4 regions of the Bacillus sp. BC08 genome follow, and region 4 is predicted to be linked to each of the others. Evidence: riboswitches for the same ligand, from Rfam matches in the RefSeq annotation. Region 4 holds a riboswitch; each other region holds the start of a gene.

Region 1 (3,159 bases), on a different contig from region 4:
AACCCTATTAATATCGGGATAAACATGTAAATAGAAACAAAACAACGAGAAAATTTGACTTATTAGTCATATTTTTTAGTATTCATTTTAAGGATTTCCTGTATAATACAATTTGAAAGAAAATCTATGGTTTGACAAGAAACACTCTTTTCGGTTTTGCTCACTGAAGGGAGTGTTTTTTTGTAGCCAAAAACTCCTCTGTACTCATTACATTTGCATATACTCCATTTAAACTAGCCAAAATTGTGTTATGAATATAAACGGCTGGTATCGTAGCATTCTTAAAAGAAAGATCTTTTGTCGCACAAGCATCATGTATAACGGTACATGGAAAGCCGAAATCAAAAGCAGCCCTTACGGTAGCATCAATACACATATGAGTCATCATCCCGCATATGACGACATGCTCAATAGCTAAACGTTGTAATTGTTCTAGAAGATCAGTGTCCCGAAAACTATTTGGATAATGTTTGAGTATAACGGTTTCTTCTCTAAGTGGGCGTACGCTTTCATGAATATGTACACCTTCTGTATTGGGTAGGAAAAAAGTAGCGTCATCTTTAATTGCTACATGTTGGATATGAAAAATAGGTTCATTTTTCGTTCTAAAGAATTGTAGTAGCTGACTAGCATATTCGCTTGCTTCTACTGGATTACGCAATTCCATTTTTCCATGTGGAAAATAATCATTTTGAATATCAACGAGTAAAAGAGCTGTTTTCATATATTTATCTTCCTCCGATTTCATATTCAAATAATGGTATTCAATTTATCCGACATTAACGGGCAGTAAAACTCCCACCTCAAAATTCGGCTGGAGCAAAGAAGTTAGGTGGGAGATCAACTGTCCGTAAATGTCCGATTGGTTCAACTAATAATCAGTGGGGGATGAACAAAACCCCCACTGATTATAGTTTCACTTTATAGAGGGGATTCTCCTTTTAAAAAATATGAGGGAGGAGAATTTAACATAACTTTAAAAATCACTATTGTATTGTGAATTTTTTTATTTGAAAATTTTAATAGAGAAATAATTAATATTTTTCTAAAAAATTTATTGACTCTTATTATTCTGAGTTCTATAATGAGAATTAATTAAACGACAATTAAATCGATACATTCTTATCCAGAGAGGTGGAGGGACTGGCCCTACGATACCTCAGCAACGGGTTTTTTAATACCGTGCTAACTCCAGCAAGCCTATGAAAGGCTTGGAAGATGAGAAGATGTGAACGAGTACATATAAGTGCTCTCCTTCTTATCTTTATGGTTGATAAGAAGGAGAGCACTTTTTATTTTACCTCGAAAGCTCTACTTCAAGTTTTTACAGCATATAGGAGGGGGAAAAATGATTTCTTTTAACAACGTAAGTAAAGTATATGAATCAGGTGGGCAATCTGTTCATGCGGTGGAGGACGTAACATTATCAGTTGAGAAGGGCGAAATTTTTGGCATTATCGGTTTTAGTGGCGCTGGAAAGAGTACGTTATTACGCCTAGTAAATATGTTAGAGAGACCGACAGCAGGAACGATTTCAATAGATGATAAAGATATTACATTATTATCGACGAAAGAATTACGGAAGCTAAGACAAAGAATCGGGATGATTTTTCAAAGTTTTAATTTATTTAATTCAAGAACAGTGTTTGGAAATATTGCTTATCCATTAAAATTAGCGAAAGTACCAAAGGATGAGATAAAAGAAAGAGTAAATGAACTGTTGAAGTTTGTAGGGTTAGAAGATAAAGCAAACTATTATCCAGAGCAACTATCAGGCGGACAAAAGCAGCGGGTTGGTATTGCAAGAGCACTTGCAACATCACCGGATATCCTTATATGTGATGAGGCAACATCAGCTTTAGATCCAGAAACAACGACAGAGATATTAAACTTATTAAAGAAAGTAAATCGAGAATACAATGTAACAATTCTACTCATTACACATGAAATGCATGTTGTGAAGGAAATTTGTCACCGTGTAGCTGTAATGGAGAAGGGAAAAGTTATTGAAGAAGGAAAACTGTTTGACGTTTTCACACAACCGAAAACAAAGACGACTCAAAACTTTGTACGCTCTATTATTAATGATCATTTACCGGAAAGTGTTCTAGGTAAAATTCAAAATGGTGGACAGATTTATCGCTTAACATTTACGGGTGAAGAGACAGGGCAGCCAGTACTATCATATATCGCGAAAAATTATAACGTCGATGTAAACGTACTGTATGGAAATATTATTGAACTCCAAAATGTGCTATTTGGAAATCTTCTTGTAGAATTGCAAGGTGAACAGAAGGAAATTCAAAAAGCATTACAACATCTACGACTGCAAGTGCAGCTGAAGGAGGTAGAAGCTCATGCGAGTTGATTGGAGTATATTTTGGCCCCGCATAGTAGATGCGACGGGGGATACCCTCTTAATGGTAATTGTAACCCTTATATTCGCCATAATTCTTGGTATACCTCTAGGTTTACTATTATATGTAACGAGAAAAGGAAACTTTTTAGAAAACAAATGGGTCTTTTCTATTCTTAATATCATTATTAACACAATTCGTCCGGTTCCATTTATTATCTTCTTAGTAGCTTTAAGCCCACTAACAAGAAGTGTTATCGGAACGACGATTGGAACAGCAGCAGCAATCTTTCCGATGACGTTAGTTGCATCAATCGGTATTGCTAGAATGGTTGAAACAAATCTTGTTTCAGTTCCAAAGGGAGTCATTGAAGCAGCACAAGCAATGGGGGCTTCACCAATTAGAATTGTTTTTGAAATTCTTGTACCAGAAGCGTTAGCACCATTGATCTTAGGGGTTACATTTATGACAGTTGGTTTAATTGAATTTTCTGCAGTTGCTGGGCTTGTCGGTGGTGGCGGTCTTGGTGACTTAGCAATGACATATGGTTATCAACGTTTTGATACATCAGTTATGTTCGTAACGGTCGTTTTACTTATTATTCTCGTACAGGTAGCTCAGAACTTAGGAAACTACTTTGCGAAAGTCTTTTTACGCAGATCATAAAAAGGAAGAGGGGAAAAGAAAATGAAGAAAATTTTAGCATTTGCATTATCAGCAATTGTAGGGATTTCAGCATTAAGCGGCTGCTCGGATGCAGGAGCAAAAGAGAAAACAGTTCGCATTGGTGTAACTGGAACGG
Region 2 (3,159 bases), on a different contig from region 4:
ACACGGCACAAGCCGAATCAATGGGCAAGGACACTTAGAAATTGGAGGGTGCGATACGACGCAGCTAGCAAAACAATACGGAACACCACTTTATGTATACGATGAAGAGTCTATTCGAGGAAAGTGCCGCGCGTTTCATCGTGCGTTTAAAGAAAGTGGTTTCTCTTATCAAGTAGCATATGCAAGCAAGGCGTTCTTGTGCATGGAGATGTGCCGAGTAGCTCGTGAAGAGAATATGTCATTAGATGTTGTTTCTGGTGGGGAATTATATACTGCGCTTCAAGCGGGATTTCCAGCATCTCGTATTCATTTTCACGGCAATAATAAAACAGAAGAAGAAATCGTGATGGCTCTGCAGGAAAATATTGGTTGTTTTGTCGTGGATAATTTCTTAGAATTAGAAATTTTGCATGATTTAGCAGTGCAACATGGGAAATTTGTGAACATATTAATTCGTGTAACGCCTGGAGTAGAGGCGCACACACATGAATATATTACAACAGGTCAAGATGATTCGAAATTTGGATTTGGCGTGTCAAATGGTCAAGCGATGCAAGCAATTGAGCTTGCTTTACAAAAATCAAATTATAATGTGTTAGGAATTCATTCACATATCGGATCACAAATATTTGAAACGGCTGGATTTGTTCGAGCGATTGAAGTTCTTCATCAATTTTTAGAAGAAGTGAGAGAGCGCGCGAACTATGTAGTAAAAGTATTAAATGTAGGCGGAGGATTCGGAATACGCTACACAGAGTCAGATACACCATTAACTCTTGAGACATATGTGCGAGCTGTAACAAGTACGGTGAGGGAGCAATTTACAGTATGTAATTATCCCCTGCCAGAAATATGGGTTGAACCAGGCCGTAGTATTGTAGGGGATGCTGGAACGACAATTTATACAGTCGGATCTGTGAAAGACATTCCTGGTATTCGGAAATATGTATCAGTGGATGGTGGGATGACTGATAATTTAAGACCTGCTTTATATAACGCTCGTTATGAAGCGATGTTAGCGAATCGAGGGAATGATGAGAACGAGGAAGTTGTTTCGATTGCTGGGAAGTGCTGTGAGAGTGGAGATATGTTAATTTGGGATATTACTCTACCGAAAGTTGCTTCTGCTGATTTACTAGCAATTTCTTGTACAGGGGCATACGGGTACTCGATGGCGAACAATTATAATCGGATTCGTAGACCGGCTGTCGTCTTCGCGAAAGGCGGCACATCACAAATTGTTGTAGAACGCGAAACATATGAAAATATTATTGGGAACGATCGCATACGTATTAAAGAACTTGTTTAAATAGAGAAAAGGAGTTGTTCGGATGGGCAATTCCTTTTTTGTAAAATAAAATAATTAAAATATATCGGAAAACTAGGATTGAAAAAAATCAGAATTGTGATAAAATACAAATACAAAGCTTATCAAGAGAAGCGGAGGGAACTGGCCCGAAGAAGCTCGGCAACCTGCTTATAGAAAGCAAGGTGCTAAATCCAGCAAAATGGAATCCATTTTGAAAGATAAGGTAAAATATATTACCGAACAGTCTTTTCGAAATGGGAAAGATTTTTTTTATGAATAAAAAGGGGGGCTGTTCGCGTGAGTGTACGGGAACATTTTGAGGAAGTATCTGAGAAAATTCAAGCGATGCTTGCTGATATGAAATATGGTTCAATTACAATTGTTGTGCAAGATGGGAAAGTCATTCAATTAGAGAAAAGTGAAAAGGTACGTTTAAAGTAAAAAGCGCTGACTAGAAAAACTAGAGGCGGTTTTAACCTATTATATTAGGTTAAAACCGTCTTTTTGCTTTTACAGGGGGAAAAAACATGTTGACGTATGAAACGTGGGAAGAAAATAATGTTCCATTTTCAGAAGAAGATGAAACGAAAGGCGCGCTATCAGTATTAAGTTGGGCTTATAAAGAATATGAAAGTGAAATTGTATACGCATGTAGCTTTGGAGTGGAAGGGATGGTATTACTACATCTTATAAACCAAGTAAATCCATCTGCTAAAGTTGTATTTTTAGATACAAATGTTCATTTTCGCGAAACGTATGAATTAATTCTAAAAGTGCGGGAACGATTTCCTTCATTAAATATTATAGAAAAACAGCCGGAACTTACACTTGATGAACAAGCGAAGTTGCATGGTGAGAAATTATGGGAAAGTAATCCGAACCTTTGTTGTAAAATTAGAAAAATTTTACCGTTAGAAAAATCATTAGCAGCGGAAAAAGCATGGATATCGGGCTTAAGGAGGGAACAATCAGAAACACGTAAGCATACAAAGTTTATAAATCAAGATCATCGTTTTCAATCGATTAAAGTTTGTCCACTCATTCATTGGACGTGGAAAGAAGTGTGGCGATATGTGTACAAACATAGTTTGCCGTATAACCCGCTGCATGATATTGGGTATCCAAGTATTGGGTGTGAGAAGTGCACGTTACCTGTAGGAGAGGGTGGCGATTCGAGAGATGGTAGATGGGCCGGGAAAGTGAAAACAGAATGTGGTCTTCATTACCAATAAGATGAATTTGAAAATAAAGCTAAGAGAGGGTATAGAAAATGAGTACAAGAAACGAATTAGTAAACCGTATAGACGAGACATACGACGTATCACAAATTGAAAAAGAAATTGGGCTAGACAACATTGCATTAAGTGATTTGGAGCTATTAGCGACAGGGGGATATAGCCCGCTTACTGGTTTTTTAGGGAAGAAAGATTATGATTCGGTCGTAGAAACGCTTCGCTTAGCAAATGGTAGCGTATGGAGTATACCGATTACATTGCCGGTAACAGAAGAAGTAGCAGAAAATCTAAAAGCTGGAGAAGAAGTAAAGCTTGTTAATAGTGGAAATGTATATGGTGTCATTCAAATAGAAGATATTTTTATACCTGATAAAGAGAAAGAAGCATTACTTGTATATAAAACGACGGATGATGCTCATCCAGGAGTGAAAAAATTATATGAACGATCGAACGTTTATGTCGGTGGAGCTATTATTCTTACAAAACGATTTGAAAATAATCAGTTTCCTTCTTATCATTTAGATCCAATTGAAACGAGGGAAGAATTTAAAAAACGTGGTTGGAAAACAGTAGTCGGATTTCAAACGAGAAACCCAGTACATCGTGCTCATGAGT
Region 3 (3,159 bases), on a different contig from region 4:
CGGGCTGTTTCTTCTTCATTTACTAAATCACGTCTTTTCTTCTCCTCATTAAATACAAGGACGGGATCAAATTGTTCTTTATATAAATCAAGTACCGTAACCGAATGATCTGTTTCCTGTAATCCTTTTTGCACATGCTTTAAAATCGCCGCGTTAAAACTGGAAGGACTGGGATGAGCGTATACAAGTAGTACATTCACTACAAAACAACTCCCTCTTTAAGTTAAAGTTTCCCCTTCTTTAACATCTTCTCTACAATTTGCACGTTTTTCGAACTTTGTAATAAACGGTTTAATACTGTAAGTAACTCTTCTTTGTCTAAATCTTTTAGTTTCTCTTTCACCGTACTTTCACCAGCACTTTGAATATCATAAACAACTGCCGCCATATGCTTGCAAAGATTCTCATAAGGACACTCGCAGCTACTTTCTGTAAAATCTTCAAGATCAATAATCACTTCATAGTTTCCTGCATTTCCAGTAACGAAAGCAAATATTTTCTTGTCTTGTATTTCAACATCGTCTACATGTCCCTCTTCATAATATTCATACCCTTTATCCAAAATGTACTTAGGAATCCATTTCGTTATATCCTGTAATAAGTAAGCGTACATAACAACACCTCTTCCTTTAATTCCCTTTTGACTTCAATAACCCCTGCATGTTATTCTAATAACTGTCAAATAGCAAGTCTATATGACAAAACGACTGACACCTATTCGGCGGAGGTGTCTCTTTTCATTTGCAGCCGATATGAAGTGCCTCTTTCAGGCACATTCAATCTTTGACACTACACACTCAACACCATTCCCTTGTATCAGGCTGCTTAAGCAGTCTTTTACTCTACATACTTCAAAAAAAAGAGAGCTTAGCTCCCTTTTCCCGCCTTATAAAATACCCCTTTTTCCGTATAGAGATATTCATCAGCTAATGTAATTTTCCCATCCAGTTTCAGTTCATCTAATAGTCTTGATAAATAAAATTGATGTAACATCTTTTTCGTGAATTTTCCTTCATGATGCGAAACGATATGTTCTTGAATATCTAACAATGATATTGGCTTATCTTGCTCTATCATATATTCATAAACTGTACTACGCAGTTTTACGTATTTTTCGAGTGTCACAGTACTTCGCAACCCCTTTCTTCTTAATATAAATTTTCGTAATCGGTTTTTTTGCAACAAAAAAACCTCTCCGATAAGAAGAAGTTACGTATATATCTTCGTCTTATCTCCCAGAACAAATATGTTCTGCTGGAATTAGCACCTGCATCGCGGTTGCTGGGTTTCATCGGGCCAGTCCCTCCACCTCTCTGGATAAGAAAATATTCACTTAATTCTTACTATACGTAATTTCATTTTAATTGTCAAACAAATATAACAAATAATATTTTCTTCTTTACTGCTCATACTATACATATATGAATATGCAAGGAGGATTATGAAATGCACGAAAATGCTCGCGGATATGTACAAGATTCATTTCAATCATTACAAGAAGCAAAACATTGTTTAGAAGCAGCACTACAGACTGTGGAAAAAGATTTTAATCGCGCACGTATTGAACAATCCCTTTATGCGATCGAACAAGCTATTCAACGTTGTGATTACACGGTTCACATTTTAGAACAAGATTGAAAAAGCTTCCCATCATAAGGTGGGAAGCTTTTTCAAATGGCATACTTCATAATTATTACCGTTATAATTAAAAAATATACAGAATTAGCAATTTCTAAAATACCTACTTTTATAATAGAAATCTTTTTACCATACAACATAATTGCCCGAATGACACTCGGTATGAAGATAAGAGAGCACCACGGATTGATAGCAAATACGATGATTGTTAATAAAATATGATACCCCCATGATATAAAACGATACTTCGGGTTGTTTTTCTCACGTATCATCGTTTTCACATAAAACGTACTTCCTAAAAAATATAAAAATGATATAAGCGCAATAAATAGTGCTGTTTTATCTATAAGTTTCATTGAAAAATAATAACTAACTAAACCACCAATACAGAAAACAATAATCGCACTAATGTCATTTAGTAACGCTCTTTCATTCTTTTGACGGGCGTAATACATATTTACTATAAATAATGGAATCATTACTGTTACGAATAAAAGAATGCGCCATTCATATACTAGAGAAATCATCCCAAATACGAAAGCGATGATAAAATATACAATTGCTGCGTGTAAAAACTCTTTTTTTCGTCTTTGCTTTATGTACGTAAGAAATGGATACGTAGCTAAATAGATAAAGAACCACGCTAAAAACAATGGAATATGATACATAGTAGGTTTCCCAAGTATGACACTTAATAGAAATGGTATAACGAGCATGGCCCATGCACCGTGTTGCTTCGGAATAACTAACTTCATTAACTATACACCTCCCTTTTGAAAATAGTTCTCACATACTATTATACAAATAATTTTATATAATAGCCGACATATATTGAATCGATTTTTTGACAATAAAAAATGCTCCTTACAATATGTAAGAAGCATGAAAGAGGCAAACGAATATGTAAGTCGCGACCCTACCTTATATGAATATGCTTTTCTATGCCATGTTATGCTTATCTAATATGCCATATTTCTTTTTAAATCTCGTAAGAATCGTAATCCAAGACGTACTAAATAGTAGTAAGAAAATAACATTCGAAATCGCATGGCTTAAATCGAAATAAAAACTTGCGATATAATACGAAACGACAGCTTCCCACGTTGCCTCACGTATAAACCCAAGAAGCCCCCATAAGTTCATAATCCAGCCAAATAAAAATCCAACAAACAATCCGTATAGAAGTCTTCCCCATAGCTTTTTCATTAAAAATGTATTCCGTAATAATCCAGCTATAAAACCAATCATGCCCCAGGAAAACATTTGCCACGGCGTCCACGGACCTTGTCCTAAAAAAATGTTTGATACGATAGCTGCTGTTGCACCGATCATAAAACCAGTTTCACTCCCAAACACAATCGCAGAAACGATAATGATAAATGAAGTCGGTTGTACACTTGGTAAAATAGAGAATGGTACGCGGCTAACTGCTGCAATTGCCGCTAACACAGCAACGAGAACAATTTCACGTGAAACAAACGCCTTTCTTTCAAAGCGGATATAGAAAGGTAACATAATAAC
Region 4 (3,159 bases):
TTGCGCAGGCATTGTTACAAAGTTTTTTTGCTGTGGCATAGCTTCTTTCAACTCCTTTTCTTTATAATGCGCACAATAAAGACTGAAATTCACACATCGTTTTACGATTAATATTCGAATTTAAGACACAAAATATGAATTGTTATAAACTTTTTATGCAAAACTATTGCAAAATAGTTAAAAAACGAATATTATATATAACTGTTGTGAAAATTATTCGTAAACAGAAAGGATGTTTATATGTTTAACCTTTCAAAACATAAAACTTCTATTAAAACTGAAATTATGGCAGGTATTATTACCTTCTTAACAATGGCATATATCATTGTCGTAAACCCTGTCATCCTTGGGGATGCAGGAGTTCCATTTGAACAAGCATTTACAGCAACAATTATCGCTGCTGTTGTCGGAACATTATTTATGGCGATCTTTACAAACTTACCAATCGCAATTGCACCAGGTATGGGATTAAATGCTTACTTCTCTTACTCTGTTGTAAAAGCTCATGAAGGCATGACTTTCGCAATTGCATTCTCTGCTGTATTCGTAGCAGGTATGATTTTAATTTTGTTATCATTCACATCTTTCCGTACAAAATTAATGGAAGCAATTCCTGAAAACTTAAAACATGCAATTACTGCTGGTATCGGTCTTTTCATCGCCTTTATCGGTTTACGTTTAACAGGTATCGTTACAAAAAATGAAGCCAACTTAGTTGGACTTGGTGATCTTCACTCTGCTCCAGTACTACTAGCATTAGCTGGACTTGGAATTACAATTGTCCTTATGTCTTTAAATGTAAATGGTGCGCTATTTATCGGCATGCTATTAACTGGTATTATCGCTTTCTTCACAGGACAATTAACATTCTCAAACGGTGTTACATCAATGCCTGGATTACCAGAAGGAATTATCGTTTCAAATCCAATTACTGCTGTATCTGATGTAATTAACTACGGGTTATACGGCGTTGTATTTTCATTCTTCCTTGTTACATTATTCGATACAACAGGTACATTACTTGGTGTAGCTCAGCAAGGTGGATTTATGAAAGATGGAAAGCTTCCAAAAGCTGGACGAGCTCTTCTATCTGACTCATTCTCAGCAACAATCGGTTCTATGTTCGGAACAACACCATCAACAGCTTACATTGAATCATCTGCTGGTGTTGCAGCTGGTGGTCGTACTGGTTTAACAACTGTTACAGTAGCTGTTCTATTCGCACTAGCAGCATTCTTCGGACCATTAGTAAGTGCCGTTTCTGGTGTATCAGCTATTACTGCACCATCATTAATTATCGTTGGTAGTCTTATGATGGGTTCAGTTCGCCACATCAATTGGGACGCATTTGATGAAGCATTCCCAGCATTCTTAGTAATCTTAAGCATGCCACTTACATCAAGTATCGCAACAGGTATTGCACTTGGATTTATTTCTTATCCACTTATGAAAGTGGCAAAAGGACAATTCCGTGCTGTTCACCCACTTGTGTACTTATTCGGAATCTTGTTCGCTTATCAATTGATTTTCTTACCACATTAAAATCCCTCTTTATGAGGGATTTTTTTTATAAAAAATCATTTGACAACACCACAAACTTGTGGAATAATTCAAAATAGTTGAATATTCGATGTCTTATCAAGAGCAGGTGGAGGGATGAGCCCTACGAAGCCCGGCAACCGACCCATTTATGGGCACGGTGCTAATTCTTACAACACGTTGTGTTGAAAGATAAGAGTAATATGATAAGACGTCTTTTCTATATGAAAAGGCGTTTTTTTATTTTCACTCCCTCCCCTCTCTTCTTAGTTTAGGAGGGATTTTTTTATGAAAAAATTGTATTCCATCGTACTCATTGTTCTCTTACTTACATTAACTGCTTGTACAAATGAACAAGATGCTGTCTCTTCACAAAAGCAACAAACTGTGAAAAAGGTGACTACAACAGTAGAAAATCATTTACAAACAGAAATTCCAAACCAAATAAAGAAACCATTAAAAATTGCATTAATTATGCAAATGTCTATTGGAACTTTTTCCTCTCAATATATTGAGGGCGTCAAAAAACAAGTCGAGTTATTTGGCGGTAGTGTACAAGTCTATAATTCTGATAATGATTTAGCAAAAATGGCGGCAAATTTAGATACTGCTATTAATTCAAAAGTGGACGGTATTTTAATAGATCATGGCCGATCTGAAGCGCTAAAATCTGGAGTAGAAAAGGCATTGCAAGCAAATATTCCTGTAGTGGCGTTTGATAATGATCTACGCTTGCCAGGCGTAACGATTATTGATCAAGATGACTATAGTCTTGCATGGAAATCATTAAAAACATTAGCGGAAGATTTGAATGGACAAGGAAATATCGCAGTTGTATGGGTTGGTGGATTCGCTCCAATGGAACGTCGCAATGTTATCATTGATGCTTTTTATAAACGTTATCCAAATATAAAAGAAGTTGCACGATTCGGTACTGCTAGTAATAACACACCGCTTGATACACAAACACAAGTAGAAGCTTTACTAAAAAAATATCCGAAAAAGGGAGATTTACAAGCTATCTTCGCTTCATGGGATGAATTTGCTAAAGGGGCTGTCAAAGCACTCGAACAAGCTGGTCGTACAGATATAAAAGTATACGGCATTGACTTAAGTAATGAAGATTTACAACTCATGCAAAAAGAAAATTCGCCTTGGACTGCTACAGCTGCAACTGATCCAACTGAGATAGGTAAAATTCAAGTACGTTTTTTATATAAAAAAATTGCTGGTGAACAAACTCCAGATATTTATTCGCTAGAACCTTATTTAGTGAAGAAAAATAATTTACCAAAAGAAAATATAACAATGGATCAGTTATCAAAACACATAAATGGTTGGGGAGCTTCAAAAGATGGATATTCCCCTTGGATGAAAAAATTAGAGAAGGAGAAAAACTGATGACATTCTCTCTTCAAAACATTACACATTCTTATCATGTAGCTACACCTGTTCTAGAAGATGTTTCTATTCATATTGAAAAAGGCAAAGTGCACGCTTTACTAGGAATGAACGGCGCAGGAAAAAGTACTTTATTAAAAATAGCAACTGGTGAAATCCAACCAGTTGCTGGCAATATAAAAATCGATAATCAGACTGTTTCCTTTACTTCTCCACGTG

What was found. Region 4 has a riboswitch for S-adenosylmethionine ahead of ACXVYO_RS17680 (sugar ABC transporter substrate-binding protein). Riboswitches for the same ligand answer to the same signal wherever they lie in the genome.
Region 1: linked by a shared signal. The riboswitch ahead of ACXVYO_RS10505 (methionine ABC transporter ATP-binding protein) and the one ahead of ACXVYO_RS17680 (sugar ABC transporter substrate-binding protein) in region 4 are both predicted to bind S-adenosylmethionine.
Region 2: linked by a shared signal. The riboswitch ahead of ACXVYO_RS05490 (YezD family protein) and the one ahead of ACXVYO_RS17680 (sugar ABC transporter substrate-binding protein) in region 4 are both predicted to bind S-adenosylmethionine.
Region 3: linked by a shared signal. The riboswitch ahead of ACXVYO_RS06770 (hypothetical protein) and the one ahead of ACXVYO_RS17680 (sugar ABC transporter substrate-binding protein) in region 4 are both predicted to bind S-adenosylmethionine.

Annotation. Positions count from the first base shown of each region.
Region 1 is NZ_JBTGPA010000030.1:177,644-180,802, reverse strand. Features, by position in the region: gene ACXVYO_RS10510 (cysteine hydrolase family protein) at 161-724, opposite strand; SAM riboswitch class I at 1,120-1,225, shown strand; gene ACXVYO_RS10505 (methionine ABC transporter ATP-binding protein) at 1,349-2,368, shown strand; gene ACXVYO_RS10500 (methionine ABC transporter permease) at 2,358-3,023, shown strand; gene ACXVYO_RS10495 (MetQ/NlpA family ABC transporter substrate-binding protein) at 3,045-3,159, shown strand, end outside.
Region 2 is NZ_JBTGPA010000023.1:110,844-114,002, forward strand. Features, by position in the region: gene lysA (diaminopimelate decarboxylase) at 1-1,309, shown strand, start outside; SAM riboswitch class I at 1,426-1,534, shown strand; gene ACXVYO_RS05490 (YezD family protein) at 1,607-1,750, shown strand; gene ACXVYO_RS05495 (phosphoadenylyl-sulfate reductase) at 1,837-2,541, shown strand; gene sat (sulfate adenylyltransferase) at 2,580-3,159, shown strand, end outside.
Region 3 is NZ_JBTGPA010000027.1:98,781-101,939, forward strand. Features, by position in the region: gene ACXVYO_RS06760 (NAD(P)H-dependent oxidoreductase) at 1-200, opposite strand, end outside; gene ACXVYO_RS06765 (SWIM zinc finger family protein) at 224-613, opposite strand; gene ACXVYO_RS06770 (hypothetical protein) at 868-1,185, opposite strand; SAM riboswitch class I at 1,226-1,324, opposite strand; gene ACXVYO_RS06775 (hypothetical protein) at 1,447-1,638, shown strand; gene ACXVYO_RS06780 (YwiC-like family protein) at 1,671-2,393, opposite strand; gene ACXVYO_RS06785 (ECF transporter S component) at 2,578-3,159, opposite strand, start outside.
Region 4 is NZ_JBTGPA010000034.1:310,144-313,302, forward strand. Features, by position in the region: gene ACXVYO_RS17670 (SDR family oxidoreductase) at 1-39, opposite strand, end outside; gene ACXVYO_RS17675 (NCS2 family permease) at 241-1,542, shown strand; SAM riboswitch class I at 1,633-1,738, shown strand; gene ACXVYO_RS17680 (sugar ABC transporter substrate-binding protein) at 1,828-2,940, shown strand; gene ACXVYO_RS17685 (sugar ABC transporter ATP-binding protein) at 2,937-3,159, shown strand, end outside.